Regions from separate parts of the Deinococcus sp. KSM4-11 genome, predicted to be linked through region 2. Evidence: riboswitches for the same ligand, from Rfam matches in the RefSeq annotation. Region 2 holds a riboswitch; each other region holds the start of a gene.
What was found. Region 2 has a riboswitch for cyclic di-GMP ahead of E7T09_RS20330 (hypothetical protein). Riboswitches for the same ligand answer to the same signal wherever they lie in the genome.

Region 1 (7,606 bases), on a different contig from region 2:
GCACAGTCCCAGCGTGAGCTGCTCGATCAGCTCTTCGGTCGTGGGCTCCTCGGACTGGCCCAGCGTGGTGGTCAGGCCCTGGAGCGGCGCGGCGTCCTGATCCACGGTGAAAATGATGTTGAGCAGCTTGTTCACCTCGTAGACGTACGAGGCATGAATGACGTTGGACAGGCCCAGCAAGCGGGAGTACAGGTACTCGGCCGGATTCATCACCTGCGCGATCTGGCCGCTGGTGTGGTCGTTGACCAGAAAGACGTAGTCGGGCAGTTCCTGTTCGAAGAACAGATTCACGTCGAGCTGGTTGCGCAGGTTCAGTTCATGGGCTTCACGGATGATCACGTTGCGGTACCCGCCCAGGTGAAGTTTGCGGCAGAGCATGCGGCCCAGGGGGCTGTCATGCCCGGCCACATATATTCGTGCGTCCAGCGGAAGTCGCATGCTCATGTGCCAGCAGTGTGCCCATTCCAGCGTTACCTCGCCGTTAAAGTGACGCCCATACGGCGCGTCCGCCGGTCATGCCCTCTTGAACCGCCGCGGGTGATTCTCCCAGGACGGCCGTTTGCATTCCCGTAACGTGGCGGCGTCTACGCTGCCTGAATGATGAGCTCCCCGCACCGCCTTCCGACAAGGCACCGGTTCCCTGGCGCGGTTCGCTCCTGATGCAGGTGCTGCATCTCAATACCTCTGACGGTGGTGGTGGCGCGGCACGCGGCGCGTACTGGCTTCACCAGGCACTCTCCCAGCGGATCACGTCACGCATGCTCGTTCAGGACAAGGTCACGACCGACGATCAGGTGATCCACTACGGCACCACCCTGATGGCCCGTGTGGCCCGCCGGGCCGAACGCCTCCCGCTGCGCTCCTACCCACAGGCGCAGGGCCTGTTCTCCACGGCGACGCTGCCCCGGCTGGTGCACCGCCGGGTCAACGCGCTCCGGCCTGACGTGGTCAATCTGCACTGGATCAACGAGGGGTTCGTCACGCCGGAGAATGTGCGCCGCATCGCCGCGCCGGTCGTGTGGACGCTGCGGGACGTGTGGCCCATGACGGGCGGCTGTCATTACACCCGCAGCTGCGAACGCTTCACCGCCTCATGTGGACGCTGCCCAGCCCTCGGTTCCGACCGCGAGAATGACCTGTCCAGGCGGCTGTGGCACCGCAAGGAACGCGCCTTCAAAGGCCTGAACCTGACCTTCGTGGCGCTCAGCGAGTGGATTGCCCGCGAGGCGCGCCGCAGCACCCTGCTGCGGGAGCACGAAACCCTCGTCATTCCGAACGCACTGGACGTCGAGCGCTTCAAGCCGCAGTCCAGGGTGGAGGCCCGCGTGGCGCTGGGGCTGGATCCGGAGCGCCGTTCCATCCTGTTCAGTGCCATGAACCCGCTTGAGGATCACCGCAAAGGGTTTCCTCAGCTGCGCGAGGCCCTGGAGATCCTGGCCCGCCGCCCCGACGCCGATCGGCTGGAACTGCTCGTGGGCGGCCCCGTCTATGGTGACCTTCCCGAGATGCCCATTCCGACCCGGTTCCTCGGCATGATCAATGACGACCGCACCATGGGCCAGCTGTACGCGGCGTCCGAGGTGACGGCCATGCCCTCACTGGAAGAGGCCTTCGGGAAGGTCGCCATGGAATCCATGGCCTGCGGCACCCCCGTTGTATGCCTCCGGGGGACGGGAACGGCCGAGATCGTCACGCACCTCGAACATGGATATCAGGCTGTCCCACTCGATATCGCCGACCTCGCGGCCGGTCTCGAATATGTGCTGGATTCGCCGGATCCAGAGCGACTGGCCACGCAGTCCCGGGCGCATGTCATGAAAACGTATACCTTCGACCAGCAAGCTCAGGCGTATCTCGACCTGTACCAACGCCTGTTGCCGGCGACCAGGTCAGACCGCGCGGCGCGGCACGACGCTCCATTCAACTATGATCAGGATGCGCGTGAGTAGCCTCAAGTCAAAAACAGTCAATGCCATCAAGTGGAGTTATTTCTCCATGTTTACCAGCCTGAGCCTGCAACTGTTCTTCGCGGCGATCCTGTCGCGTCTCCTGACCAAGGAACAGTTCGGGATCTGGGCGACGGCATCGCTGCTCCAGCGGTTCGGACAGTTCATCGCGGACCTTGGGATCGGTCAGGCCATCGTGCAGAAGTCCTCCCTGAGTCAGGACGACATCCGGGCCGGGCTCACCTCGTCGATGGCGCTGGGCCTCGTCGCCACCGCTCTGGCGTGGCTGGCGGCGCCCTTCGCAGCGGAATTCTTCAAGAACCCGGATGTCGCGCCGGTGTTCCGCGGGTACGCGTGTGTATACGTGCTGTACGGCGCGAACACGCTGTCGGCCAGCCTGCTCCGGCGGGCCCTGCGCTTCAAGCCGCTCGTCACGGCGGAACTCAGTTCGTACATCCTCGGGCACGGCCTGCTGGGCCTGGGCGCGGCCTATCTCGGCTACGGCGCGCAGAGCCTCGTGATCAGTGCCGTCGCGCAGGGCCTGATCCAGCTCGTGATCCTGTACTCGGCCACCCGGCACACGCTGCGGCCGATCTTCCGCGTGTCGGCCTACCAGGGTCTGTACACCTTCGGGATGCGGGCCACGGTGATCAACTTCCTGGAGTTCATCAGCGCCAGCCTGGACACCTTCCTGATCGCGAAGTTCTACTCGAAAGCGGCACTGGGCACCTACAGCCGGACGTTCAGCACGCTGGCCATGCCCGCCACGAACTTCGCCATGAGCCTCTCGAGGGTACTGGCGCCATCGTTCAGTGCCGTGCAGGATGAACCCGAACGCCTGCGCCGCGCCTATCTGTCGGGCCTGCGCGCGATGGCACTGGTGATCTTCAGCGCCGCCGGCTGCATCATCATCGACGCGCCCGAAATCGTGAAGGTCATGCTCGGCCCCCAGTACCTCGATTCCATCACGCTGATGCAGACCTTCGCGCTGTTTATTCCCTTTGCCGTCCTCACCAACCTCTCGGCCGTGCTGGCAGAGGCCACGGCACGCCTGAATGTGAAGATCGCCATTCAGGCGGTGTACTTCGTCGCCCTGGCCACAGCCTTCTGGACGACCTACCGCCTGGGCGGGCAGGTTGAACAGATTGCCATCGTGCTCGTGGCAGCCAGCATGGTGCGTAGCGTCGCCTACGCCTTCGTGGCCCGCCAGATCATCGGAGGCAGCGGCCGTGAGATTGCCCTGTCGTACGGGCTGGGCGGCCTCTATTTCGTGGGCTCGGCCCTGCTGACAGCCGCCGTCGTCTTCACCCTCAGGGCCATCAATGTTCCCCTCCCGCTCCTGTTCGTAACGGAACTCCTCCTCGGTGCGGCCGTGCTGGCGGGTGTCGTTCTGCTCGGGCCGCCCAGCGAACTGCAGCAGATGGCGCGCACCAGTCTGCAGCAACTTCGGGGCAGACTGGCCGGCACCCCTGGCTGAGCCTTTTCGAAAGCCCAGTGTGAGGCCGCGCCAGCCATCTGCGAGCGCGGCTTCATCCATGCGGAGTCCGTTCTGCTCGGACAATCCAGCCAACGATTGCGAAGGTCAGTGACCTCAAGGAAGTGGGGCGCCATCCAATGGCTCGCAGGCGCCGGGTCGGGGAGTCGGGCCACGCAGAGACCTACGGCGTCCCGCTTACATCACCGCTCTGGAATCCGCCGAACCTCGACCACTTCTGCCCGGTGAAGTGCCTGAGAGTCACCTGAGGTCAGATTCCGTTTTCAATCTGAAGTCACCCGGCCAGGTCAGGCGAGTTGGCAGACGCTTGGAGCCACTTAGCACGCCACATTCAGCATGTATGGCGTCACGGTACACCCGACTGGCGGTTGTCAGATTGCACCTCAAGAATCCAAGTATTTATCCAGCCCATGACACGCCCCTGAATGGGGGACGCCTGGAGCCATGAAATCGGGAAATGTCGGCTCAGACGTCATCCCCGGCCGTTTGCCCTGGAAACGGGCAATGACGACACGCTGGATTCCTGACAGGCTTCTGACGGCCCAATCTCACCTTCTTAACGAAGTGAAGCATGACGAGGAACCCTCTCCACTCCGTTCCAGTGGGAACGCAGCCTGAGCGCGTGGCTCCCATCTTCACGCACGAGGACTTCATGAAGCTTTCTTCAGCCCACTCTTAATGTGATGAAAGTGTCGTGAAGCGTTGAGCATCATGAACCCGTCAGAGAGCAGACGCATCCGCGTCATCCGAGACCTATCACCGAAACGGCAAACCTTCCGTGAGGAAGGGACGCAAAGCCACGGAACTCGCTCATCGAGTCCGCCGGGCTACCGAAGGAAGGTACCTCATGAACGTTTTCCGCTCTTCCCGTGCCCCTGTTTCTGCCACGCTGCTCGCCTTCACACTCGCAATGTCCCTGGCCGCCTGTTCCAGTTCCACTCCGGACGTCCCCGCGGAAGCCAGCGTCCCGGCGGCCGAGGACGCCACGCTGCCGACCGGCGCGGACGTGACCACGGACACGCCCCTCTACGCGGAAGCCCTCGCCCTCAAGAGCGGCGACAATCCCCTGAGCGGCGCCATCTGGACGTCCGCCACCAACGGGTACGGCCCAGTCGAACTCAACAAGAGCAACGGCCAGAACGTGGCCGGTGACGGCCGCAACCTCACCCTGGCCGGGAAGACGTACACCACCGGCTACGGCGTGCACGCCAATTCGAAGATCACCTTCGCCCTGGACGCCACCTGCACCAGCTTGACAGCGGATATCGGTGTTGACGACGAGGTGGGCACGAAGGGCTCGGTCATCTTCCAGGTGTACTCCGACAGCACGAAACTGTACGACTCCGGCATCATGACCGGCGCCAGCGCGACCAAGAGCATCAAGGTCGACCTCACCGGCCGGAGCACCATGCAGCTCGTGGTCACGGACGCCGGCAACGGCAACGCCTCCGACCACGCCGACTGGGCCACGCCCATCCTCCACGGCTGCGCGCCCATCGCCACAGCGCCGACGGCCACCGCTGCCGATGTGGCCGGCACGACCTACGTGAAACTCGTCACGGAAGGCCACGACTTCACCGTGACGGGCACCCAGACGGTGCGCTACGGCGTGGATACCCGCTGGGCCTACAAGTCCGTGACGGGCACCGGCACCTGCAACAACCTGTTCTTCGGCAGCGATCCCGCAAAATTCGTGAACAAGAGCTGTTACCTGGTGGTTCCGCCGGCCACGGTACCGGCACCCACCCCCACGCCCGCACCCACCCCGGCTCCGACGCCCGCTCCCACACCGACGCCTGCTCCCGCACCGGCTCCGACACCCGCGCCCGATCCTGTTCCCGCGCCGACGCCGGCCCCTGATCCCACGCCGGCACCCGCACCTGCTCCGGCGCCTACGCCCGCGCCTGATCCCACTCCGGCTCCGACGCCCGCTCCCGCACCGACGCCCGCGCCCACCCCGGCTCCGACGCCCGCACCGGCTCCGGCTCCGGCTCCCACCGTCCTGACCTACGCCGCCCCGATCACCATCACCAAGGGCGGCACGTATACCGGAGCGTGGGAGAGCCTCAACCCGGCGGTTCCCGCCGTGACGGTCAAGACGACGGAACCCGTCATCATCGAGAACTGCTCGGTGCGCGGCAAGGGCATCCTGATCTCGGCCCCGTGGTCCAATGCCACCCTGACCGTGCGCGGCTGCACCGGACAGGGCCTGAACCCGAATGACGTCACCCGCACGCCCGGCCGGTTCGTCAGCGCCGAGGGCTTCGTCTCCATCCTGATCGAGCGCAATACCTTCGCCAACACCAGCGGGATCTACCTCAACGCCTGGCGGGGCACGGCGGCCACCCCCACCACGATCACCGTGCGCCAGAACGTCGCCCGTGACATCGAAGGCCGCTACAGCGACGGCCACGGTGGGTTCCAGAACGGCAAGTTCTACCGCGTGCAGTTCGTGCAGCTGAACGCCGTCCAGAATGCCCCCCGCGTGGACATCGGCTGGAACCGCGTCGATGAAACGCCCCGCGCCTCCCACGTCGAAGACACCGTGAACCTGTACGCCTCCAGCGGCGTGGCCGGCAGCCCGATCCGCGTCCACCACAACCTGATCAACGGAGCGTACGCCGGTGATCCCTCGGCCAGCTACACCGGCGGCGGCATCATGCTCGGCGACGGCGGCGGCGCATACCAGGAAGCCTCGGACAACGTCATTCTCGAAACCAGCAACTACGGCGTCGCGGCGGCCGGCGGCAACTACCTCACCATCAAGAACAACGTGGTGCTCGGCACCGGGAAGCTGGCAGACGGCACCTTGCTCGACGCTGACACCGACGCTGGAATCTACATCCGCAACTACTCCGGCGACCCCGCGCACATCGCCTCGAGTGTCGTGGCCTCGGGCAACACGGTCGGCTGGGGGAACCCCTCGACCAGCAACCCCAACGCCCGCTGGGACCTGTCGATCAGCGCTTCGGCCGGCGTGGACGGCGGGAACACCCGGGTCGGCCCGACCAACCAGGCGATCGCGCTCAGCAGCCTTGCGGCGGCCATCAGCGCCTGGGAACTGCGCGCCACGACGGCTGGCCTGCCGATCGGGATTCCCTGAACCAGGTCTGAGCGTCGCCCCAGGGCGGCAGGTGCAGTCCCACCACGGGACAGCGCACCTGCCGCCCAGTTCTTTGTGCCAGCAGCCCTGAATCAGATCTTCATGAGTCCAGGGGTGCCGCGCAGTGCAACGATGCTGTTACGCCGGGCTCGGCATGCTGCGCAGGAATGGGACGGCGAGCGATCTGACTCGCACATTCCGGACGCAAGCGGCGTCGGCAGCATGCAGGACATGCTGTTCTCGCAGGGAGATCTGCATGGTGAAGACAGTCCAACCCGTCAAGACATATCTGGTGGCCACGCTGGCCGCCCTGGCCCTGGCCGCGTGCAACCTGAACAATGCCCCCAGCAACGCGGTAACCAAGGTAACCGTCAATCCCGCCAGTGCCTCGCTGACCAAGGCCGCCACGAAGGTCTTCACCGTGAACGTGACGGGCACAGGCACCTACACCAAGGATGTCACGTGGTCGTCCAACAATGTGGCAGTGGCCACGGTCGATCCCACCAGCGGTGAGGTCACAGCCGTCAGCAACGGCACGGCGACGATCACCGCCACGTCGACCTTCGACACCAGCAAGACCGGTACGGCCAGTGTCACCGTCGCGGGCTCCAACTCGGTCACGGGCGTGACCGTCTCGCCGGCGACCCTGTCTCTTCAACCGGGGGCCACCGATACCCTGATGGCGACCGTGCAGGGCACCGGCAGCTACGCCACGACCGTCACCTGGACGTCGAGCAACACCGGGATTGCCACCGTCTCCGCCAGTGGGGTGGTCACGGCCGTCTCGACGGGAACCGCGATCATCACGGCGAAATCCACGGCCGACAGCAGCAAGAGCGCCGCCGCACAGGTCACCGTCGGGAACGCCAACTCGCTGGCCCGGCTGACGGTGACGAACCTGGATGGGGGGCCGTTCCCCGCCTGGCTGTCGTTCAACAAGATCGACCGGACGAAGGACGGCTCGACCACGATCGTCCAGCCCTCGGCAGCGCAGCACACCATCTCGCGTGTCCAGCTGTCGAATACGGGGAGCGATCCCTTGCTCGTGACGCCATCGGTGAG
Region 2 (7,606 bases):
CTTGCCCTGCAGGCCCGCGCTGGCGCTGCTCCACCAGCTGATGCCCTTGAGCGCCGCGCTAACACCGATCACCCGGGTACCCGGGTGCAGCGGGAGGGTGCCAGTAGAAAGGTAGCCCACCCCGAAGGTGACCCGTTGATCCTGGTAGTCCGCGGCCCAGCTGGACTTCGATCCTGAGAACCGGAACGTTCCCGGCAGATCCGCACTGAGCCGCCCGCTCAGGTTCAGGTCTGAGGGGGTTTTGGACTGCACACCGAACGTGATCTGGCCCTTCAGGGTCAGCGACCGTTCCTCCAGGGGTACTCCGGTGCGCAGGAGCAGGCGGTTGACGCTGACCGTTTTCGAGAGGCCGTCCTGGCCCTGAACCTTCAGCGTCACGCGGCGCGCTGGGCTGGAGCTGTAGGGAAAGGTGCCGGCCACCGTGACCCGCATCTGTTCTCCAGGCGCCAGCGTCGCCCCTGGTGTGCCGACTTGGAGGGCCGGCGCATCTGCGCTGAAACGGAGGACTTCGGGAACGTTGCCATCGTTGCGAACCACGAAGGTGGCCGTCACCTTTCCATCCAGGCCCAGGGTGTCCTCGTCCTCCGGGCGGATGGTCACGTTCCGGCGCGGCGGAATGCGGACAGCGGCCGTGGCCTGGATGCCTGAAGCGATGACACTGACCGCATACGGTCCTGCGGCGGCGGAGCCAGGAGCCTCGACCGGTAGCAGGAGGGTGGTGTCGCTTCCGGGTTGGAGCTGTACAGCTTCCGGCGGAAACAGGGCGCGCCAGCCCGGCGGCAGCTGCAGCTCAGGCGTGCCGCTCCATTCGGTCTGGGTGTCGTTGTGAAGCTGAAAGACCAGGGTCAGCGGCTGACCGGCTCGGATCGCCTGCTCCCCGGAGGGTGTGACGACCTGGATGCCCGCGGCGCTGGAGAGCAGCAGGCTCAGGGTCAGCACCGCAGCCCGCATGTCAGTTCCCGACGTTGACGGTGTAGCGGGCACCCATCACCGGATTCACGCCGTCGTTGGCCAGAACCACGAAGGTGTACCTGGCGGCGGCCAGTGCCCCCAGCTTGAAATCGACGTGCGCGCCGCCGCCCGGGTACAGCCGCTTCTTGCCGGCCTGCGCCTGCGCCACAAGCTTGCCCTGCGCGTCATAGACCTCGGCACGGAACTCGGGAACGATGGACGCCGTACCGTCATTCAGCAGATCGACGCCCAGGTTCACATCGGCACCGCTGCGTGACAGTTGCGGCCTGGCAAAGTTGACCTTGGCAGCGCCCCCAGGGACGGTGGTAATGAGCTGAACGGCATAGCGTGTATTCACGCTGACCCCGGCTTTGGGGGCGGATGGGGCCCCCTGCGGCTGGACAATCAACGCGCTCCAGTGGCTGCCGGCCGTGGCTCCGGCTGGAACCTTGATGTTCAGGTCGAGCGTTTTGGTGCTGCCCGCGGGGACGGTCACCGCGGCGGCAGGGAGCGTAATCCAGCTGCTGTTGCTGCTGTCCAGCGTTCCTGCGGGCAGAAAGGCAGTGTTGGCCGGAGTAACCCGCAGGTCTTCCAGGCTAAGCCCGACGGTTTCGGCCTGAGCGCCGGTATTTGAGAGGGTGATCGAGAGGTGACTGGTCTGCCCCGGACGGACGCCCAGACTGTAGAGGAGCTGGCCCACCACCCCGGTCGCGGCCACAGCAGGGCCCGACAGAAGTGGCAGGAGCGCGAGGAGAACGAAAGTACGGTGGCGCATGGATCCTCCGGAAGTAAAAAGAGCGTTGGAAGGGCAACGTCGGTTGCCCTTCCAATGCTTCATCAGGCTTAGACGCCGTCGGCAGTGATGGTGAATGTAACAGTGATGGTGCTGTCTTCGAAGCCAGCAGCCGCGGTAGAGGCGGTGTAACTGACGGTAGTGTGTCCGGCGTCATAGGCGTCAATGGCGGTAATCAGATCGCCACTCGGATTGCTGGGGCTCAAGACCAGCGCATCAGCAGCGGTGCCAGATCCAGTCAAGCTACCGTCGGCAGCAATAGCCCCCGCCACCACGCTCAGCGACATGACGTTCGTCTTGAAGTCGCTTCCCACAACGCTCGCCACAATCTTGCGAGGATTAGGAGAAGCCGCCGCGGTCGTCCAGGACAGAGAAGACGTGCCAGTCTTCCCGCCAGCAGCCATCGTTGCGCTAGGGGCGGCAACGATGGTGTCAGAGGCACCGTTGGTAATGGCAACATCGGTCGAGTCTGCCGGATCAACGGCAAACGCAGCACCGGACAGCATCAGGGCGGACAGCAGGGCAAAGCTCTTAAAGTGACGCATCAGGGACTCCTGTCTGGAAGCAAATGCTCCAGGGGATGAGGGCTGCAAACCGTTGTGTAACGGTTATCAGCAGGACGAAAAGTCGGTCGCACCACTTGCTCCCCTCGTCCGAGGTGCCCGGTCTTACAGGACGAGGTTCATTGCTTCTCTCCGTTCGGTTCCCTGAACGAAGTGGGGAGATACTTGTGTTTCTGTTCTTACAAAAATCTGACTGGTTCCAGGCAGTGAAGGCGATATCACCAATCCGTGAAGTCTGGCGAGGGCGCCTGAGCACTGTCTGCCTCCGTTCAGAGGGGTAACCGGATGGAAAAGTCGTATGAAACAGTAAGTTCCATGATCCATCACCTGGTGATCCTGCTCCTGTCCATGAGGGCGAGGGGCGTCGCCGCTTCGGAAACGAGTGGATCCGAGCACATGTTCAGCCATGATCTTGAATTCATAGATGTGTGACGAGACAGCGCCCATTGTGCCGCTATGGACTCCTCTGAACTTTCCGGAATCAAAAGTCGACGCGGCATTGTTGACGTTGGCGAGGAGCAGCGGCGCTTGGAGGCCCTGTACACGTACAGCATCCTCGACAGCCTGCCTGAGCCTCAATTCGACCGCTTGGTCACCATGGCCTCACAGTTCTTCGAGATGCCCATGGCCCTGGTGACCTTCGTGGATGAGGATCGACAATGGTTCAAGGCCAGGGTCGGCATGAACGAGGCCCAGACCCCCAGAACCATCTCCTTCTGCTCGCTGGCCATTGCCCAGGACGGTGTGATGGTTATTCCGGACGCCACCGAGGATCAGCGGCTCCAAGCGTACCCAAACGTCACGGGGGATCCGCATCTGCGCTTCTACGCTGGGGCGCCCCTGCTGTCTCCCTACGGACACAAGCTCGGAACGTTCTGCGTACTCGACCACCGTCCGCGCGAGTTCACTGCTGAGCAGGAGGCCCTGCTGCAATCGTTCGCCGCCATGACCATGGACGCACTTAACCTGCGTCAGGCAGTTCGGGAGCTTGGGAGCATGGCCCTGCATGACACGCTGACGGGGCTGCCCAACCGCGCCTATTTCCGGCAACTGCTGACCCAGGCCTGCCGGCGGGCTGAGTCTTCGGGCGAGAAGGTGGTCGTGGGGCTCCTCGACCTCAACCGCTTCAAAGTGATCAACGACACGCTTGGGCATGCGGTGGGAGACGAGTTGCTGCAGCAGGTGTCGCAGCGGCTCAAACACGCGACGGCCACCAGCGATGTGACGGCCCGGATGTGCGGCGACGAGTTCACCCTCCTGCTGACCGATGTGCGTTCAGCCGAAGACGCCGAAAGCGTGATCCGGCGGATCGTGGCTGCGTTCGATCCGCCGTTCCGTCTGGGCGGCCAGGAGACCTTTATCCGCTGCAGCGTTGGGCTGAGTCTGTACCCGGACAATACCCAGACACCGGACACCCTGCTGAGTCAGGCTGACGCCGCCATGTACCGGGTCAAACGCGCCGGCGGTGGGTACGCTTTCTTCAATACCGACCTCGATCAGCGTACCCCGATTGCGATCGAACAGTTGACGGCGCTGCATCACGCCATCGAGCGCGACGAGCTTCGGCTGGTCTTTCAGCCGCTGGTCGAGGCCCGGACTCTGCACGTCGTGGGGCACGAAGCGCTGCTGCGCTGGATGCGTCCGTCCGGGGTGGTCAGTCCGCTGACGTTTATTCCGCTGGCCGAGGCGTCGGGCCTCATCGTACCGATTGGTCGCTGGGTCCTGCGGGCTGCCGCAGAAGCGGTCAGCCGCGGCCAGATCAGCCGGGTATCGGTGAATGTCAGCGCCGTGGAATTCCAGCAGCCCGATTTTGTTAGCCACATTGAGGCTGTCGTGCGTGAGACACGGATTGTGCCCCACCAACTGTGTCTGGAACTGACCGAGAGTTGCCTGCTGGAGCCCGAGCGCTACGCCTCAATCATTCAGCAGCTCAGCGACCTGGGGATCCACACCGCACTGGACGACTTCGGAACGGGGTACAGCAGCCTGACGGCGCTGGCCCATCTGCCCGTCAAAATTCTGAAGATCGACCGGAGCTTCACCGCCGAGGTCGGCGAACCCACCCGCGCCGGCCGGAATGCGCTAGCAGTCATGCACGGCGTAGTGACTATTGCCAGAGCCTATGGTCTGGCCACGGTTGCAGAGGGCGTCGAGACCACTCAACAGGCTCAGGCCCTGCGAGACGTTGGGTGCACCTTCCTGCAGGGCTACCTGTACGGTCGCCCCCTGCACCTACCTGCAGCCCGCTCTTCCCTGGAAACCGGCGCCAGTTGAGACCGCGCTGGGCCAGAGAGCGCGTGACACCTTCATTACGCGCTCCGGACGTCTTATTCGTGCGCTTGGTCGCCGTATGCGCGGTCTTGGTTCCAGGACTCGTTGCGCAGTTGAGGTGATTGGCACAGAGTGATGTCCTGCTTCAACTGCAGCGCCTCATCCAGCGGCCGCGTTCCTTCGAGTCACTCTGTGGCCTGAACCCTGCGGAATTCACCCTGTTGGCCGAACACCTCGAACCGCTCTGGGTGCGCGCACCGAACGTCCCTCCCAGAGGAGGGGCGGAGGCATCAGGTTGGCGCGGGACGACAGTCCAAGCTTGATGCTGCCCACCGCCTGCTGCTGACCCTGATGTATCTGCGCCATTATCTCCCGATGCACCTTCTGAGAAGGCTGGGATGCACAGTTCCAGTCGATTACCCTATGGAGTATCCATAATCCATTTGTACAGGTGTTGAAGTTCAAGTGGGGGGGAGACCAGAAAGCCCTGCAGGCCGTCAACGCCCAGAGCACCCAACTGAATTCTCTGGGTATCGGTTTCAACGCCCTTGGCGATGACCTCAAGGTCAAGGGCGCGGGCCAGTTGGGCCACCGCCCCCAGCAGTGCTGCGCCGCGAGGGCCTTGCTCCAGGCCCTGCACCAGGGCCCGGTCAAGTTTGACGGCGTGGATGGGAAGTGTCTGCAGCCCCGCGAAGTGGGCGTGACCTCCACCAAAATCATCGAGGGTCAGGCGCACGCCAGTGGCCCCGAGCGCTTGTAGGGCGCTGCGGGCGCGTTCTGGAGTCCGTGCCACCACTTCTTCGCGAACTTCCAGCATCAGACGGGAAGGGACAAGACCGAACTCGGCTGTTGTTCGGTGAATTAACTCTGGCAACTGCGGATCGGCGAGTTGCCGGGCTGACAGGTTGATGGCCGCGCTGAGACTCGGCAGTTGGGCCAGCGCCATGCAGACCTGGGTGAGCGTCCAGTGGCTCAGCGGCAAGCTCAGCCCACTGCGCTCCGCCAGCGGCATGAAGTGATCTGGGGTGACATTGCCGTAGGTTCGGCTGCGCCAGCGGACCAGCGCCTCCACGCTGCGCCGACGGCCAGTGGGATCTTCAAGCGGCTGGTAGACGAGGTGAAACTCACCAGCCGCGAGAGCACCATGCAGCGCCGCTTCCAGGGTGGCCGGCGCCACCTCACCGCTGCTTGCGCCAACCTCCAGCGTACTGCCACGCGCCTTGGCCCGGTACATGGCTTCGTCTGCCTGGGCGAGGAGGCTGTCCAGGTTCGATGCGTCGTCGGGATAACGTGCGAATCCGATGCTGGGACGCATCTGAAGTTCGACGTCATTGAGGAAAAAAGGCTCGTCGAAGATCCGCACGATCTGCTGGGCCAGGTTCAACAAATCGTCAGAATCGGCCTGCAGCAGGAGCACGAATTCGTCGCCGCCGGTGCGCGCGACCGTATCGTGTGGCGACAGGGCCAGCGGCAGCCGGGCGGCAACCTCTTTGAGCAGCAGGTCGCCGATGTGATGACCGTAGGTGTCGTTGACGGCTTTGAATTTGTTGAGATCCATCACGCCCACGGCCAGCCCGCTGCCGTGGGCCGCCGCTTCTCTGAGGGCGATGCGCGCGCGTTCAGAGAGCAGCAGGCGGTTGGGGAGCCCCGTCAGGGCGTCGTAGAGTGCCAGCCGTTCGAGTTCCTGCAGGCGGCTGGCTTGTTCGCGCTCGAGTTGTTCTTTGGCTTCGCGTTCAGCGGCGTAGCGGGCCTGTTCGTTCTTCAGCCATAGACGGTCGCGCTCCAATTCGCTCCTGGCCGCGACTTCACGGGTACGTTGGTCGGCTTCAGCGCGCAGCACCTCCGATTCGGCCGCGTGCGCCCGGCGGAGGGTGGCCAGCGCCTGCGAGAGGTTGCCGCCCTGCTCTTCGGCGCGCGCCTGAAGCGCCAGGATCCGAGCTTCCACCCGAACCCGGCGGCTGGCCCTGGCGTCGGGAAGCGCCGCAGAGAGCAGCACGCACGCTTCTTCCCTTCGGTGCAAGTCGAGCAGAACCTCGCTGGCATCGCAGCGGACATGGAGCGCCAGATCGATATCCGCCTCCGCCGCCGTTAGCGCGGTCTGGAAATGCCTGAGTGCCGATTCCAGGTCACCTTGATCACGCTGTACTTGCCCCAGGCCGTGCCAGGCGCTGGCCGCGAGAGCACCATGGTCGCCTGCCAGCGCCTGAGCGCCGGCCAAGAGGGTCAGCGCTTCGCTGAATTGCCCTTGACGCCGCTGCAGGTCGGCGTGGTTGATCATCACCGTCGCCTCGCCGAACGGTTGAGCGGCGAGGCCTGCAAATGTCAGCGCCCGCGTATACTGGGCATCCGCTTCAACAGGCAACTCGAGGGCGTCGTAACATTTGGCCAGATTGGCGGCCACCACCGCGGCGCGGGCCGGCCCCGCCTGCTGGGCCACCTGGTCAGCGCGCAGCAGATGGTCGAGCGCCAGGTTGAAACTGCCCAGATCGAGTTGTACCGCGCCGAGATTACAGAGCACGCCCGCACAACCGCCCTGGTCTCCCAGCGCCTGACGAATCGAGAGGGCTTCCTCCAGGTGGGCAAGGGCGCTCTGACTCTCGCCGCGTCCGTGTTCGAGGCCGGCCAGAGCGTTCAGGGCGTCAGCCAGGATCGGGTAGGCTCCCAGGCTCCGGGCCGCCGCGACAGCCTGTTCAAAGAGCAGTACCGCCCGCGAATCCTCACTATTCCGGAGCTGACGCGCTTGTTCGAGGAGCACCTGGAGGTGTTGTACTGCATCGTTCACGCTGGAGTCCTTCGCACCATCTGAGGTGCCCAGCGCAGAAAACCTACTGGAGCAGCCGGGAGGCGTCCAGCATAGCGCCTGAGCTCAGTTCAGCAGACAGCCGGCGGGCGTCCTTGCCTTCTGCGAGGGCCAGGGCCAGCGCACCGGTCACCAGCGGCGCAGCAAACGAAGACCCACTGGCATTAACCGTCCGGCCACCCGGATAGGCACTCTGCACGGCCACGCCCGGTGCCAGGACTTCACCAC
Region 3 (7,606 bases), on a different contig from region 2:
GCCACCCTGCACTACGCCGTAAAGTGACCCGGAACAGCGCCGGGAAGCGCCGGTTCAGGCCTCACATGGCCTCCACGGCCAGCAGCCTGCCAAGCAGCAGCGGTCAGCTCCGCTGGGCGGCCTGTAGGTGCTGCGCGATGTACGCCTTGAGCCGGTTCACGTCGTTCGGCAGCACCTCGAAGACCTTCCTGGCGTGCTCGATGCCAGCGAAACGCTCGGGCCGTTCCGGCGTGCGCCCAACGGCCTCCTGCACGGTCTCCTCGAACTTGGCGGGCAGCGCGGTTTCCAGGCAGACCATCGGAACGCCGGGGCGCTGGTGGCGTTCACCCACCAGGACGCCATCGGCTGTGTGCGGGTCGATCAGGCGGGCGAAGCGCTCGTCGATGCTGCGGATGGTGCCCAGGCGGTCGGTGTGGGTGCTGCGTCCGCCGCGCAGGCCGCTGGCTTTCACGGCGTCCCAATGGGGCGTGCCGCGCAGGTCGACCGGGCGGCCCTGGCCAACCTCCTGCCACCAGCCGTGCGTCTGCGGGGCGTCGTTGCCGGTGATGGCGTACAGGTAGCGTTCGAAGTTGCTGGCCTTGCCGATGTCCATGCTGGGGCTGGATGTGGCGGCGACCTGCGCGGCGGGCCGGACGTGGTACACGCCCGTGGAGAAGAATTCGTACAGGACGTCGTTCTCGTTGCTGGCGACCAGCAGCTGCCCGATGGGAAGGCCCATGCTCCGGGCGAGGAAGCCGGCGAACACGTTCCCGAAGTTCCCCGAGGGCACGCTGAAGTCCACTTCTGTACCGGCGGGCAGGTTCAGGGCGAAGTAGGCCTTGAAGTAATACACGGCCTGCGCCAGCACCCGCGCCCAGTTGATGGAGTTCACGGCTCCGATCTCGAAGCGGGCCTTGAAGTCCGCGTCGGCGTTCACGGCCTTCACGAGATCCTGGCAGTCGTCGAACACGCCTTCCAGGGCGATGTTGAAGATGTTGGGTTCGGTCAGGCTGAACATCTGTGCCTGCTGGAAGGCGCTCATGCGGCCGTGCGGGGAGAGCATGAACACGTTCACGCGGCCCTTGCCGAGCATGGCGTACTCGGCGGCGCTGCCGGTGTCGCCGCTGGTCGCGCCGAGGATGTTCAGGCGCTCGTCACGGGCTTCGAGCACGTACTCGAACATGTGGCCCAGGAACTGCATGGCGATGTCCTTGAATGCCAGGGACGGTCCGTTGCTGAGTTCCAGCAGGTACAGGCCCGAGGTTCCGAGCGGGGTCAGCGGCGTGATGTCCTTGCTGTGAAAGACGTCCGGCGCGTACGTGACATGCAGGATCCTGCGCAGGTCGTGCTCGGGTACGTCGTCGATGAAGGGCCGCATGACCGCGAAGGCCAGTTCCGGGTACGGCAGGCCGCGCAGGGCCTCGAGTTCCTGCGGCCCGAAGGTGGGGATGAACTCGGGCATGGCGAGGCCGCCGTCCGGGGCGAGGCCCGAAAGCAGGACATCCGAGAAGCGGCCCAGGGACTGCGCGCCGCGCGTGGAAACGTACTTCATGGCTCTTTCCTCCCGTGCGCCGCGCGGCCCGGTCGGGGCGCGGCCAATGCTGCCCACTGTACCGAGTCCTGCGCCCGGCGGCCCACGCGGAAGCTAGGGCGCCGCACGAGACGATGGCCGACCGTACCCCAGGCCACACGACCTCACGGCGCACGGGGGCATGGTGTAAACGTTGTCATGGACAGCACATTCTGTCAGACGCTGGGCCCCACCCGCCGGCACCGTCTTCATGATGCCCGGCTCCGACCCCGGATCGTCCTGGGTCTGGCCCCTCTGGAACGGCATGCCTGTCCGGTCATCCGCCCGCGCTGGGTGCGGGAAATACCGATGGTCATGACCGGCCCGTGTGGTCGGCAGCCGACTTTAACAAACCACCATGTCCGATCATGAAGTCGGGCCAGTCTGGGCAGTGCGAGGCTTGTAAGAGGGCTTGCGGCAAGATCAAAGCCTCGCTGGAGAACCACCAGGCGGGAAGAAGCGATGAAGCGTGATCCTGTATGCGGGCACCTGGGACACGTGGAGCTAGTGGTGCGACCGGCTTTTCGACAGCCTTACTTTTGCCTTCCGGTGAAGGTTCGGCCCTATACTCTGCGGCTCACGCTGCAAGAGGAGTTCCCAGATGCTTCGACACGCCCATGCTGTCGCCCTGCCCCCAGATCCACAACCAGGCTGCGCCGCTCACCTGAGTGCCGCGCGCCGAACCCGCGTGCAGTGAGCCCGCGCCCCTGACCTGACCCCTGCGGTCAGCGTCCCCTGCGGCCACCCAGCACCGATCCGGAGAGCGGCTTCACGGCCGTTCCCAGCACCCCCGGCGTTCCTGACGACCGGCGCGGCGTGCTCCGTCGTTCCCACTTCACCGACCGTTCCGCCTTGAGTCCAGGGCGTGAGCCGGGCCGTGACCTGTTCCCTGGAGTCCACCATGAAAGCACTCGTCATCTCCGCCCTGATCGCCCTGTTCGCCACCAGCTGTGGCAGCATGCAGGCCCCCGCCCAGACCGTCTCGGGCCAGACGGTGCAGGGCGCGGCCACGACCACGACGGACACGCAGGCCCCGAAGGTCAGCATGATGATGTTCCCGCAGACGCTGCGGGAAGCGGGGAACGTGTTCTTCCAGCTGTCCACCCGTGACGACGTGAACGTGGCGCGGGTCGTGCTGAACATCGACGGGAAGCCCTTCGTGAACGACAACACGGCGTACAACTCCTACGCGAAATTCTTCGGGGCCCAGGACAATGGCAAGCACACGGTGACCGTGCAGGTGTTCGACAGCGCCCGCAACGTCACGGAGTACACGCAGGACTTTCAGGTGGACATCAGCAAGTAGGCCCGCGCCCGCGCGGTTACGTCATCGACTCCGTCACCGCAAGCCCACACCTCACCGGTTCCTCCGCGTTCCTGACGCCGGGCGGAACCGGCTTCCCATGGTGGGCGTGACAACTGTCACCCCGGGCGCCTGACACGCGGCACTGGGAACGCGGCGGGCCGGAGCGCACCCTGTGGGCATGACGAACGCGATCGAGCTGCGGAACGTGGACAAGACCTTCGGGAAGGTCACGGCCCTGCGCGGCCTGAACCTGGACATCCGCGCCGGGGAACTGACGGCGCTGCTCGGGCCGAACGGCGCCGGGAAGACCACGGCGATCTCGCTGATGCTGGGCCTGGGCGCACCCACGGCCGGGCAGGTGCGTGTGCTGGGCGGCAACCCACGGCAGGACGACGTGCGCCGCCGCATCGGTTCCATGCCGCAGGAGAGTGCCCTGCCGCCCGCGCTGAAGGTGAGCGAGGCCGTGGAACTGTTCGCGCGCTTCTACCCCGCCCCGCTGGCCGCGTCCCAGGCCCTGGCGCTCGCCGACCTGGGGAGCGTGGCCGGGCGGCGGGCGGGCGCGCTGTCCGGCGGGCAGAAGCGGCGGCTGGCCTTCGCGCTGGCCGTGGTGGGCAACCCGGAGGTGCTGCTGATCGACGAGCCGACGACCGGCATGGACGCGCAGAGCCGGCAGGCGTTCTGGGTGGCCGTGACGGAACTGAAGGACGCGGGCCGCACGATCCTGCTCACCACGCACTACCTGGAGGAAGCCGAGCGCGCCGCCGACCGCGTGATCGTGATGAACGCGGGCGCGGTGCTGGCCGACGGCACGCCGGAACAGCTGCGTTCCCAGGCGGGCGGCGCGCGAGTGCGCTTCACGAGCGACCTCGTGCTGGCCGAGCTGCACCGCCTGCCGGGGGTGGACTCGGCCGAGGTGGATGCCCACGGGCACGCGGATCTGCGCACCCGCACGCCCGAGGCGCTGCTGACCGCCCTGATCCGCCAGGGCACGCCCTTCACGGAACTGGAGGTCAGCCGCGCCAGCCTGGAGGACGCCTTCCTGAACTTGACCGCCACGCCTCCTGCCCAGACCAGCTCCTCTGCCACCAAGGAAGTGACCGCATGACCTCCCGCACTGTCCAGCCTGCCCAGACCGTCAGCCTGCCCACGCCCGCCCCCTCCGCCCGCCGCGCGCCGCTGCTGCCGGCGCTGGGCACCCTGGCCCTGGCGGAGCTGCGGCGCATGCTGCGCAACCCGATGTTCGCGGTGGGCACCATCGGCTTTCCGGTCATCTTCTTCTCGCTGTTCGGCCTGAGCGCCGTGAACGAGACGACGGATCAGGGGTTCAAGGTCGGGCCGCTGATCCTGGTGAACTTCGGCGCGTACTCGCTGCTCTCGCTGTCGATGTTCTCGTTCGGGTCGGCCGTGGCGCTGGAACGCACGGGCGGGTGGCTGCGGCTGCTGCGCGCGTCGCCCATGCCCACGGCGCTGTACTTCGCCGGGAAGCTGCTGGCCGCGCTGTGCTTCAGCGCCCTGAGCCTGGCCGTGCTGTACACCTTCGCGCACTTCACCGGCGGCGTGACCATTCCGGTGGGCCTGGCGCTGCTGCTGCTGGGCAAGCTGCTGCTGGGCATCATTCCGCTGATCGCGTTGGGCCTGTGCATCGGCTTCCTGGTCACGCCGACCGGCGCGCAGATCACCGCGAACCTCGTGAGCGTGCTGATGTCCTTCGCGTCGGGCCTGTTCACGCCGCTGGATCAGATGCCGGCCTTCGTGCAGAAGCTCGCGCCGTACCTGCCCGCGTACCACCTGGGCGCGGTCGCGCGTGGCACGGTCGTCGGTCAGACGTCCGGCGAGGCCACGCACTGGCTGGCGCTGGCCGCCTTCACGCTCGTGTTCGGCGCGCTGGCCGCGTGGGGTTTTCGTAAGGACGAGGCCCGCGAGCAGTGACCCGCGCCCGCCACACCGACCTCCCCGCTGACACATGCGGGGAGGGTACCCTGGTGGACATGAGGGGAGCGCAGCGCAGAACCGTGTGGGCATGGTTCCCGCTGCTGTGGCTGGTGTTCCTGGCCTATCCAGTGATCGGGTTCTTCGACCACCCGCGCCCCCTGGCGCACTGGGCGCTGTTCTGGAGCGTCATGGCGGGCTTCGTGGCCGTGTACGCGCGGGTGTTTTTCGTCCGGACGCCCGGTCACGCCACGCGCTGGGCCGTGGCGGGCTGGGTCTACGCCCTGCTAGCGTACGTTGTGCTGGCGCCCGTGATCGGGGGCACGGCTACGGCCTTCCTGATCTACGGCGGCAGCATCATCGGGTTCCAGGCGCGGGTGGGAGCGGCGCTGTGGCTGGCCTTCCTGAACGTGGCGATCATGGTGGCGCCCTTCTGGCAGGGGCGCTACGGCCTGGACGATCTGGCGTGGCTCGCGCCGAACATGGTGTTCACGCTGGTCGCCGCGTACGCCAACCACGCCTCGTTCCGGCGCAACATCGCCGACGCCCGGCTCGTGCAGGTGCAGGCCGAGAAGGAACGCCTCGCCGCCGACGCGGAACGCGAACGCATCGCCCGCGACCTGCACGACCTGCTGGGCCATACCCTCAGCGTGATCGTGCTGAAAAGCGAACTGGCGGGCAAACTCGCGGAACGCGACCCGGTTCGCGCCGCCGCCGAGATCCGCGAGGTCGAGCGCATCTCGCGCGAGGCGCTCTCGGAGGTGCGCGCCGCCGTCAGCGGCTACCGGGGCAGCGGCCTGAATGCCGAACTCGCCCGCGCGAAGGTCGCGCTGGACACGGCCGGCGTGAACCTCACGGTCACCCATGTCCTGCCGCCGCTACCGCCCGCCACCGAGCAGGCCGCTGCCATGCTGCTGCGCGAGGCGATCACGAACGTCGTCCGGCACGCCCATGCCCACGAGGTGCAGGTCAGCCTGACGCCGCACGGGCGCGGCTGGCGGCTCGTGATCCGCGACGACGGCGTGGGCGGCACGGGCAGCGAGGGCAGCGGCCTGACCGGGATGCGCGAACGCCTGCGGGCCCTCGGCGGCACCCTGGAGCGCGACGGCACGCGCGGCACCACGCTGAGCGCCACGCTGCCCGGCGAGGACAGCGGCGCAGCGGGCACAGCCCTGGTGACCGCGTGAGGGGAACGGAGTGCCGAGGATCGAGGCCCGTGTGATCCGCGTCCTGCTGGCCGAGGATCAGGCGCTGGTGCTGGGCGCCCTGTCGGCGCTGCTGTCGCTGGAAGATGACCTGGAGGTTGTGGGCGGCGCGCCGGACGGTGAGGCGGCGTGGGAGAAGGTGCAGGCGCTCAGGCCCGACGTGCTCGTCACGGACATCGAGATGCCGCGCCTGAGCGGCCTCGACCTCGCCGCCCGCGTGGCCCAGCTGATGCCGGACACGCGGGTGGTGATCGTCACGACCTTCGGCCGGGGCGGCTACCTGCGCCGCGCGCTGGACGTCGGGGCGCGCGGCTACCTGCTCAAGGATGCCCCGGCCAGCGAACTCGCGGACGCCATCCGCCGCGTGCACGCGGGAGGCCGCGCCATCGACCCGCACCTCGCCGCCGAGGCCTGGGGCGCGAGCGATCCCCTGACGGATCGGGAGCGGCAGGTGCTGCGCGCGGCCGAGGGTGGAGCGAGCACCGCCGCGATTGCCGTTACGCTGGGATTGTCGGAGGGCACCGTGCGCAATTACCTCTCGGAGGCCATCGGGAAACTCGGCGCGGAGAACCGCGTGGAGGCCGCCCGCACCGCGCGGGAAAAGGGCTGGCTGTAGGTTCAGACGCGGGCGCTTTCGTCCAGCTGGGCTGAGAGGCACCGGCGCCCGTTCGCCCCGTCCCCTAGAGTGGGCTTCGGATGACCGCCCTGGAGACGGACGTGAACATGTCGAGGGTGCGCGCCGCCCTGGAGGTGGGCCGTCCGGCGGAGGCGCTGCGGCTGCTGGCCCCGCTGCTGGCGGCCGATCCCGAGAACGCGCAGCTGTGGACGGCGCTGAGCGAGGCGCACCACGATGCAGCCGCGTACCCGCAGGCCCTCCAGGCCGCCGAGCGGGCCGTGCAGCTGGAGCCGCACAGCAGCCGGGGGCAGTTCTTGTATGCCCTGGCCCTGTGGAATACCCATGTGCTGGGCAACAATCCCCGCTGGGGCGCAGCGCGTCGGCGGGCACGGCAGGCGCAGGACGTCCTGCGCGGGGCCATCCGGCTGGATCCGTTCCGGGCGGGGTATCCGATCACGCTGGCCCAGTTGCTGCTCCAGACCGGGGGCACCGCCGAGGCTGAGACGCTGCTGCGCCGGGCATTGGAACTGGAACCGCAGAACACCTACGCCCTGGTGACGCTGGCGGAACTGGCCCTGAAGCGCCGGAACGCGCCGGAAGCGCAGCGGCTGGCCGGGCAGGTGCTGGCGCTGGAACCGGAGTCCGTGCCGGGCCTGGGCGTGCTGGCGTGGGCGCAATTGCGGCAGAGCGAGGCCCACACGGCGCTGCGCACCGCCCTGAGCGCGGTTCGCCTGGCTCCGGGTGACCCGGCGGCCCGCGCGTACTTCTCGGCGCTCTGCCATGCCCACCTGCCCCGGCCACTGGCACGCGGCGGCTGGATCTGGCGACTGGCCCTCATCCCGCACGGCGGCCTTCTGCTCATTCCCGTACTGGCGCTGGGCATCATGGTCCGGAACGGCTGGCGCTACCGACGCCTGCCGCCGGAACTGCGCGCGGCGGTCTCGCTCGTCCGGCCCATGCGCCGCGAAATCTTTGCGACGCGGACTTTCGTGGGGATCGTC
Region 4 (7,606 bases), on a different contig from region 2:
CAGGCCAACTCAGGCGTGCGGGTGGCCAGAAACCGCGCCATGGAGCTGGCAGACACGCGCTGGGTGGCCCTGCTTGATCACGACGATGTCTTCCTGCCCACCAAGCTGGAGCGGCAGATGACGTACCTGGCTGCCCACCCGCACCTGGCCGCCCTCGGCACGTACGGCTACCGGATCGGATCGACGGGTGGCCGCCTCGGGTACTTCGATGTGGGCCCCAGGGATGAAGTCCAGTACCGGCAGCTGATGGATCAGCACGCCATCATCTACCTGCTGGCGGCCAGCGTGGTCTTCGACCGGACGCTGGCGCTGTCAGTGGGCGGATTTCCACTGCTGACCGCCGCCGAGGACGTCGGCCTGTGGAGCCGGATGGCCGACCATGCGCCCGTGCTGGCCCTGCCCGAGCGCCTCGTGAACTACCGGGTGCATTCCGGCAGTACGAGTGGCCGCAAGCTGCACCTTCAACGCCTGGAACTTGAATTCATCCGGCGCGGCAACCTCCGGCGCCATACCGGTCAGCAGGGACTGGCCTTCGAGCAGTTCATGGCCGAGTGGCATGCTGAACCGGCCGCCGCCCGGCGGGCCTTCGAGCGGGAGTCCGCCAGCCTGAATGCCTACCGGATCGCTGGGGGCCTGCTGGCCGACCGGCGGCCCTCCGGCCTCGTGTGGCTGGCCCGCAGCATCGCGCTGAATCCAGCCGGACGCCTGCGGCGCGTGGCCACCCAGCTCAACCTGTGGGGCCGCGTTCGTCGCCGCTCCCGTCCTGCTCCACCGGCCCCCTGAGGTCACGGCGCAGAACCGGGGCGGCGGGCTATCGTGGCGATATGGGCAGAGGACTCCAGACGCGAATGCTGCGGCCCCACGGGTGCCCGATCCAATGACGGAGCCGCTGCGCCCGGATCACTTCGATGCCGATCCGGTTCGTCTGGCACGTGACCTGCTTGGAGGGACGCTGATCCGCGTCACGGCGCAGGGCGCCCGGCTGACGGGCAGGATCGTGGAGGTCGAGGCGTACGACTGTCCACGCGATCCCGCGTGTACGGCCGGGCGCTTCCATGCCGCGCGTTCCGCCGACATGGCCATCGCGCCGGGCCACTGGCTGTTCTGGATGGCGCACGGGCACCCGCTCCTGCAGGTGTCGTGCCGCCCCCTGGGTGTGGCCGCCAGCGTGCTGATCCGGGCCATCGAGCCGCTGGAGGGGCTGGGGCACATGCTCACGAACCGGCCCGTGACGCGCGAGCGTGACCTGACGAACGGCCCGGCCAAGCTGGTCTACGCCCTGGGACTGGAGCCTGCGCGGGTGGCCGGAACCGTGGTGAATAGTTCGGCGCTGCACCTGCACCGGCCACCGGTCGCCGTCCCAGACGGAGCGGTCGAGGTCACGGCCCGGATCGGCATCCGGGAGGGCCGCACCCTGCCGTGGCGCTTCGTGCTGAGGGGAAACCCATGGGTATCGCCCGCGACACCGAGCATGGAACTGGCCTCGGTGCCGGCCGACTAGATCAGGCCGCCCGCGTGGGGACGCGGGCGGCCTAGTCAGCACGGGATCAGTGGAAGCTGCTGAGGGTCGCGCTGGAATCGCCCAGGGTGAAGGTCAGGCTGCAGCCGGCCATGGCGTCGTTGTCGGCGCTGATCTTGGCGCTGACGCTGACGTCGTTCTTGCCGCCGGTGGTCAGGATCATCAGGGCCTTGGGGACATTGGCGTCACCCTTGCCGACTGACACGCTCTTGGCCTCCAGCGAGTAGGTGCTGGTGCCCACGCCGGAGTCCGTGCGGGTCGCCGCGATGTTGAGGTTGGGCGTGGCGCTGAGGGTGACGGCGCCCGCCTTGTTCGAGGAGTCCCACACCGACACGGCGAAGGCATCGACGGTCAGCGTGAATGAGGCAGGCATCGCGCACGCGCCCGTCATGACCACGGACTTCAGGCTGGCCTTGATCTCGGCGGCGTAGGGCTTGATGCCTAGCGGAATGGACGAGGTATCGAGGTCGTCGAAGGAGCCGGCCGGGATGGTGGAGCTGGTGTCGTACTGGATGGACGTGCCGACCCGCTGGACGGTCAGCGGGCTGGAGCTCGTGAGCGTCGCGCCGTTCAGGTGGGCGGGGTTGCTGATGGTCTGGGGCGGGATGGCGGCGCCGACGATGCTGCCGCAACTCGCCAGCAGGGGGAGGCCGGCGCTGAGCCAGGCCAGGGTCTTGAGCTTCATGGGTTCTCCTCGTTCGGTCTCACCATTGGCTCGCTTCGCCCCAGGTGACCGGGTAGGGGGCGAAGGTCATGGCCTCCGAGGGCATCGGGTGACGGACGTCACCGGCCAAAGTGAACCTCTGGTTGCTGCCAGTCTGTCGACGGGGCTCTGACAGGATTCTCACCCAGGCGCCAGCCGCCTGCCAGACGGCCTTTCACGCACCCCATCACCCTGTGTGGAGACGTCCCGACACTGGACGGAAATATGATAAGCGTCATACTCTGAACCCATGACAGCCCGGAACCCCTCTCCACGCTGGAGACCATGATGACCTCACCGCAGCGCACCCGCACGTATACCTGGGGCGACCCCCTCGGCGGCGCGGACGCGGCCCGCCGAATGAGCGGCCTGGACTACCTGCGGGCCATGGCCCGCGGCGACTACCCCGCTCCACCGATCGCCGACAGCCTGGACTTCACGCTCGCCCAAGAGGACGACATCCAGCCGGGCAGGGTCACCTTCCGCATGACCCCGCAGGAATTTCACTACAACCCCATCGGCAGCGTCCACGGCGGCGTGTTCGCCACGCTGCTTGACTCCGCGCTGGGCTGTGCCATCCACACGCGGCTGCCCGCCGGCGTCGGCTACACCACCCTGGAACTCAGCGTCCGGTACCTGCGGCCCCTGCTGGCCGGCATGGGCGAGGTGCGCGCCACCGCCGAGGTCGTCAGCGTCTCCCGGCAGATCGCCACCGCCGAGGCCCGCCTGCTGGACGCCGGGGATCGCCTGTGCGCCACCGCCACCACCACCTGCCTGATCCTGCGCCCCGAGGCCGCCCGCCGCGAAGGAGCCACGCCATGACCGAAACCGATCCCCGGATGCTCAGCACCACCGACACGCTCATCGACCACCTCGGTATTCAAATGCTGGAGGTCAGCGGCACCCGCGTCGTCGCCACCATGCCCGTCGAGGCCCGCACCCATCAGCCCATGGGCCTGCTGCACGGCGGGGCCAGCGTCGCCCTGGCGGAGACTGTCGCCAGCCTCGGCGCCCACCTCAGCGTGGCCGACCAGGGCTTGACCGCCGTGGGGCTGGAAATCAACGCCAATCACCTGCGCGGCGTCCGCAGCGGCCTCGTCACGGCCACGGCCACGGCCATCCACCAGGGCCGCAGTACCCAGGTCTGGCAGATCGACATCGTGGACGGGCAGGGCCGGGCTGTCTGTACGTCGCGCTGCACGCTGGCGATCATTCCCGCCACGCGGAGCTGATACCTCTCAGGAGGGGAGGCTCGTCATGCAGGCCGTGCCAGGAGCGCGGCCACTCCCTGCACGGCCGTCAGGGTGCCCGCCTGCACCTGAAGCCGGACGGCCTGCAGGCGCTGCGTGTCCAGCCCCTCCCGGAAGGCCCGCCACGCGGCCTCGCGCAGCAGGTCGTCGAACCACTGGGCAGTCTGCGTGTGGCGTTTTGCCGTCAGGTCGGTGGCGTGCGTATAGCGTTCCACGGTCTCCCATACGGCCTCCAGCCCCTCGCCGGTCAGGGCGGAGGCCCGCAGCGCCACGGGCCGCCACGGCGCGGCATGCGGCGTGAGCAGGGTCAGCGCGGTGCGGAGTTCCGTCTGGGCGCGCACCGCCGCCTGAGGACTGACGTCGGCCTTGTTCACCACGCAGATGTCGGCGAGTTCCATGATGCCGCGCTTGATGCCCTGTAACTCGTCCCCGGCGTTCGGGAGGGTCAGCAGGACGAACAGGTCCGTCATGGCGGCCACCTGCGTCTCGCTCTGGCCCACGCCCACGGTCTCGACCAGGATCACGTCGTATCCGGCGGCCTCGCACAGTGTGATCGCCTCGCGGGTGCGCCGGGCCACGCCGCCGAGCGTGCCGCTGCTCGGACTGGGCCGGATAAAGGCACGGGGATGCACGGTCAGGCGCGGCATGCGCGTCTTGTCCCCCATAATGCTGCCGCCCGTACGTGCCGAACTGGGATCCACGGCCAGCACCGCCACCCGCCGTCCCTGATCGGCCAGCCGCACGCCCAGCGCCTCGATGAAGGTGCTCTTGCCTACGCCCGGCACACCCGTCAGGCCCACCCGCACGGAGTTCCCGGCGTGCGGCAGCACTTCGGCCAGCAGCGTCTGGGCCTGCTGCTCGTGCTCCGGGCGGGTCGATTCCGCCAGGGTGATCGCCTTCGCCAGCGCCCGCCGGTTCCCCGCCAGCAGCTCCGGAGTCAGCGGGTGTGGCATGCGGGAAGGCCAGCGGTCGACCCTGCGCCGCTCAGGAGTCACTCCCATCCGGCGGGTCGTTCTGGGCAGTGGGGTAGATCCGGTGAAGCCCCTCGGCAATCGGATGGGCCGACGGCTCGCCCGTATTCGGCTGAGGCGGTGTCGGGGCCACTGTCTGCGGAGATGCCTGCCTGGGCAGCGGCCGGATCAGGTCCAGCACGGGCGTGGTCATGTCCGGCGCACGGTAGCCTTCTTCCTTGACCAGCCTGCCCTGCGCGTCGAAGGTCGCGGTCACGTCCAGCACCCGTCCCGCGAACCCCGTCCACGTCACCCGTGCGCTCTGGAGCGTTCCGCCGGGACCGTGGCGCTGCTCGACGACCTGCACATTGTCGGGAAAGCGGTGCCCGTGCGTGTACACGGTGCCGCCGTCCGGCAGGGACTGGACGGAATCGATCTGCCCGCTCTGCGGATCACTCATGGAGGGCCTCCTGGGGCCAGGATCGCATGTCCATCAACACGGGGCCATGTGTGGCAGCGGACGCAGGTACGACGTCAGCGGAGCGGTCACGCCCCTGGCCCGGAATCCGCTTTCCCTCACCAGGCGGCCCCGCCCGTCGAACGCGCCGCGCACGTCCAGCAGGCGGCCCGCGAACCCCGTCCACTGCACCGACGCGCCCGTGAGGGTTCCGGCGCGGTCGTAACTCTGCCGCACGCGCAGCGTGTTGTCCGGGATCAGGCGCGCGTACTCCAGGCCGCGCACCTGCCCGGCGCGGTCGAGCAGGTAGCGGGTCTCGCCGACCGTGCAGGTTCTCAGGCCCCCGGCGGAGGCCGGAGAGGTGCTTGGCGCCGTCCTGTACGGCACGGGTGGGAGGCCCTGTGCTCCGGCGAGCGAGACCAGGGCCAGCAGCGCGGCCAGCACTAGGCGGTTCCTGCCGTGCCCGCCGCGCCCGTGCTCAGGCGGGCTGCCCATGCCGTTCCCTCAGCAGCCGCAGCACCTCGCGCGCACTCTCGAGGATGGGCGTGCCCGGCCCGAAGATGCCCGCCGCGCCCGCCTCACGCAGCGCCGCGTAATCCTGCTGCGGAATCACGCCGCCCACGACGACCAGGATGTCGCCCGCGCCCTCGGTTCGGAGCGCCTGGATCAGCTGGGGCACCAGCGTCTTGTGGCCGGCGGCCTGTGAACTCACCCCCACGACATGGACGTCGTTCTCGATGGCCTGCCGCGCGGCCTCCTCGGGCGTCTGGAACAGCGGGCCGACGTCCACGTCGAAGCCCAGGTCGGCGAAGCCGGTGGCGATGACTTTCGCTCCCCGGTCGTGCCCGTCCTGGCCCATCTTCACGACCAGAATGCGCGGGCGTCGGCCCTCGGCGGCGGCGAACTGTTCGATCTCGGTCTGCAGGGTTCCGAAGTCCTCGTCGCCCTGATACCCGGCCGCGTACACGCCGCTCAGCGTGCGGATCTCGGCCGAGTGGCGCCCCCACACGCGTTCCAGGGCGTCGCTGACCTCGCCCACCGTGCAGCGGGCCCGCATGGCGTCCACGCTCAGGGCCAGCAGGTTGCCCTCGCCCGAGCGGGCCGCGTGTTCCAGGGCGTCGAGGGCCGCCTGCACGGCCGCGCCGTCACGACTGGCCCGGAGCTGCTTCAGCCGGGCGATCTGCGAGTCCCGCACGGCGGCGTTGTCGATGTCCAGCACGTCCACGCTGGTCGCCTCCGCCGGGCGGTACTTGTTCACGCCGACGATCACGTCCTCGCCCCGGTCGATCCGGGCCTGCTTGCGGGCCGCCGATTCCTCGATCCGGAGTTTCGGCACGCCGCTCTCGATGGCCTTGGCCATGCCTCCCAGCTCCTCAACCTCACGCATCAGCTCCCGCGCCTTCCCGGCCAGATCGTGCGTCAGGCGTTCCATCAGGTAGCTGCCGCCCCACGGGTCGATCACGTCCGGGATGCCAGTCTCCTCCTGAATGACCAGTTGCGTGTTGCGGGCAATGCGGGCGCTGAAGTCGGTGGGCAGGCCGATGGCCTCGTCGAAGGCGTTCGTGTGCAGGCTCTGCGTGCCGCCGAACACGGCCGCCAGCGCCTCGACGGTCGTGCGGACGACGTTGTTGTACGGGTCCTGCTCGGTCAGACTCCAGCCGCTCGTCTGACAGTGCGTGCGCAGGGCGAGGCTGGCGGGATTCTGGGGATGGAACTGGCCCATCAGCTCGCTCCACAACAGCCGCGCGGCCCGCAGTTTGGCGACCTCGGTGTAGAAGTTCATGCCGATCCCGAAGAAGAAGCTCAGGCGGGGGGCGAACCCGTCGATGGAAAGCCCCTTGCCTAGCGCGGCCCGCACGTACTCCAGGCCGTCCGCGAGGGTGTACGCGAGTTCCAGCGCGGCGTTCGCCCCGGCTTCCTGAAGGTGATACCCGGAAATGCTGATGGAATTGAAGCGCGGCATCTGCTGGGACGTGAACTCGATGATGTCCGCGATGATCCGCATGCTGGGCGTGGGTGGGTAGATGTAGGTGTTGCGCACCATGAACTCTTTCAGGATGTCGTTCTGGATGGTGCCCGACAGCTGACCCAGCTGGGCGCCCTGCTCCAGCCCGGCCACGATGTAGCCCGCCAGGATGGGCAGCACCGCGCCGTTCATGGTCATGGACACCGACATCTCCGAGAGCGGAATGCCGTCGAACAGCGCCTTCATGTCCTCGACGGAATCGATGGCGACCCCGGCCTTGCCCACGTCGCCCTCCACGCGCGGATGATCCGAGTCGTAGCCCCGGTGGGTGGCGAGGTCGAAGGCGACCGACAGGCCCTTCTGTCCACCCGCGAGGTTGCGGCGGTAGAAGGCGTTGCTGGCCTCGGCGGTGCTGAAGCCCGCGTACTGCCGGATCGTCCACGGGCGCGCGGCGTACATGGTGGCGCGTGGGCCGCGCGTGAACGGGAGCAGGCCGGGCAGCGTGTCGTCGTCCAGACCGGCCACGTCCGCACGGGTGTACAGGGCCTTCAGGGTCAGGCCTTCAGGCGTCACGCGGTTGAGGGTGGCGGGGTCGGCGCCCTTGAGATCCTTGCGGGCCAGGGCCTTCCACGCGTTCAGGTCGACGGGAGTGGGGTCAGTCATGCGGGCCTCCGTGTGCGCCCATGATGCCACGCGTGGCCTAACGGGCGTTTGGCCCTGCCACGGCGGGGGCCGGACGTCTCGATTCGGTAAAGTCCATC

Region 1: another riboswitch for cyclic di-GMP. It lies ahead of E7T09_RS22085 (NPCBM/NEW2 domain-containing protein); the one in region 2 lies ahead of E7T09_RS20330 (hypothetical protein).
Region 3: another riboswitch for cyclic di-GMP. It lies ahead of E7T09_RS21520 (Ig-like domain-containing protein); the one in region 2 lies ahead of E7T09_RS20330 (hypothetical protein).
Region 4: another riboswitch for cyclic di-GMP. It lies ahead of E7T09_RS05780 (hypothetical protein); the one in region 2 lies ahead of E7T09_RS20330 (hypothetical protein).

The regions. Positions count from the first base shown of each region.
Region 1 covers NZ_SSNX01000002.1:515,154-522,759, reverse strand. Annotated here, with positions in the region: gene E7T09_RS09440 (NAD-dependent epimerase/dehydratase family protein) at 1-444, opposite strand, end outside; gene E7T09_RS09435 (glycosyltransferase) at 660-1,949, shown strand; gene E7T09_RS09430 (lipopolysaccharide biosynthesis protein) at 1,942-3,423, shown strand; cyclic di-GMP riboswitch class I at 4,198-4,276, shown strand; gene E7T09_RS22085 (NPCBM/NEW2 domain-containing protein) at 4,289-6,544, shown strand; gene E7T09_RS09415 (Ig-like domain-containing protein) at 6,801-7,606, shown strand, end outside.
Region 2 covers NZ_SSNX01000010.1:87,400-95,005, forward strand. Annotated here, with positions in the region: gene E7T09_RS20320 (NEW3 domain-containing protein) at 1-951, opposite strand, end outside; gene E7T09_RS20325 (hypothetical protein) at 953-1,651, opposite strand; gene E7T09_RS20330 (hypothetical protein) at 1,795-2,289, opposite strand; cyclic di-GMP riboswitch class II at 2,361-2,446, opposite strand; gene E7T09_RS20335 (bifunctional diguanylate cyclase/phosphodiesterase) at 2,764-4,581, shown strand; gene E7T09_RS20340 (EAL domain-containing protein) at 5,000-7,360, opposite strand; gene E7T09_RS20345 (S8 family serine peptidase) at 7,404-7,606, opposite strand, start outside.
Region 3 covers NZ_SSNX01000012.1:50,923-58,528, reverse strand. Annotated here, with positions in the region: gene E7T09_RS21530 (hypothetical protein) at 1-27, shown strand, start outside; gene thrC (threonine synthase) at 104-1,531, opposite strand; cyclic di-GMP riboswitch class II at 1,996-2,080, shown strand; gene E7T09_RS21520 (Ig-like domain-containing protein) at 2,451-2,855, shown strand; gene E7T09_RS21515 (ABC transporter ATP-binding protein) at 3,034-3,960, shown strand; gene E7T09_RS21510 (ABC transporter permease) at 3,957-4,784, shown strand; gene E7T09_RS21505 (sensor histidine kinase) at 4,844-5,971, shown strand; gene E7T09_RS21500 (DNA-binding response regulator) at 6,003-6,605, shown strand; gene E7T09_RS21495 (lipopolysaccharide assembly protein LapB) at 6,686-7,606, shown strand, end outside.
Region 4 covers NZ_SSNX01000001.1:1,148,418-1,156,023, reverse strand. Annotated here, with positions in the region: gene E7T09_RS05790 (glycosyltransferase family A protein) at 1-783, shown strand, start outside; gene E7T09_RS05785 (DNA-3-methyladenine glycosylase) at 878-1,501, shown strand; gene E7T09_RS05780 (hypothetical protein) at 1,548-2,204, opposite strand; cyclic di-GMP riboswitch class II at 2,207-2,290, opposite strand; gene E7T09_RS05775 (PaaI family thioesterase) at 2,508-3,044, shown strand; gene E7T09_RS05770 (hotdog fold thioesterase) at 3,041-3,454, shown strand; gene meaB (methylmalonyl Co-A mutase-associated GTPase MeaB) at 3,478-4,425, opposite strand; gene E7T09_RS05760 (hypothetical protein) at 4,457-4,882, opposite strand; gene E7T09_RS05755 (hypothetical protein) at 4,916-5,374, opposite strand; gene scpA (methylmalonyl-CoA mutase) at 5,358-7,508, opposite strand.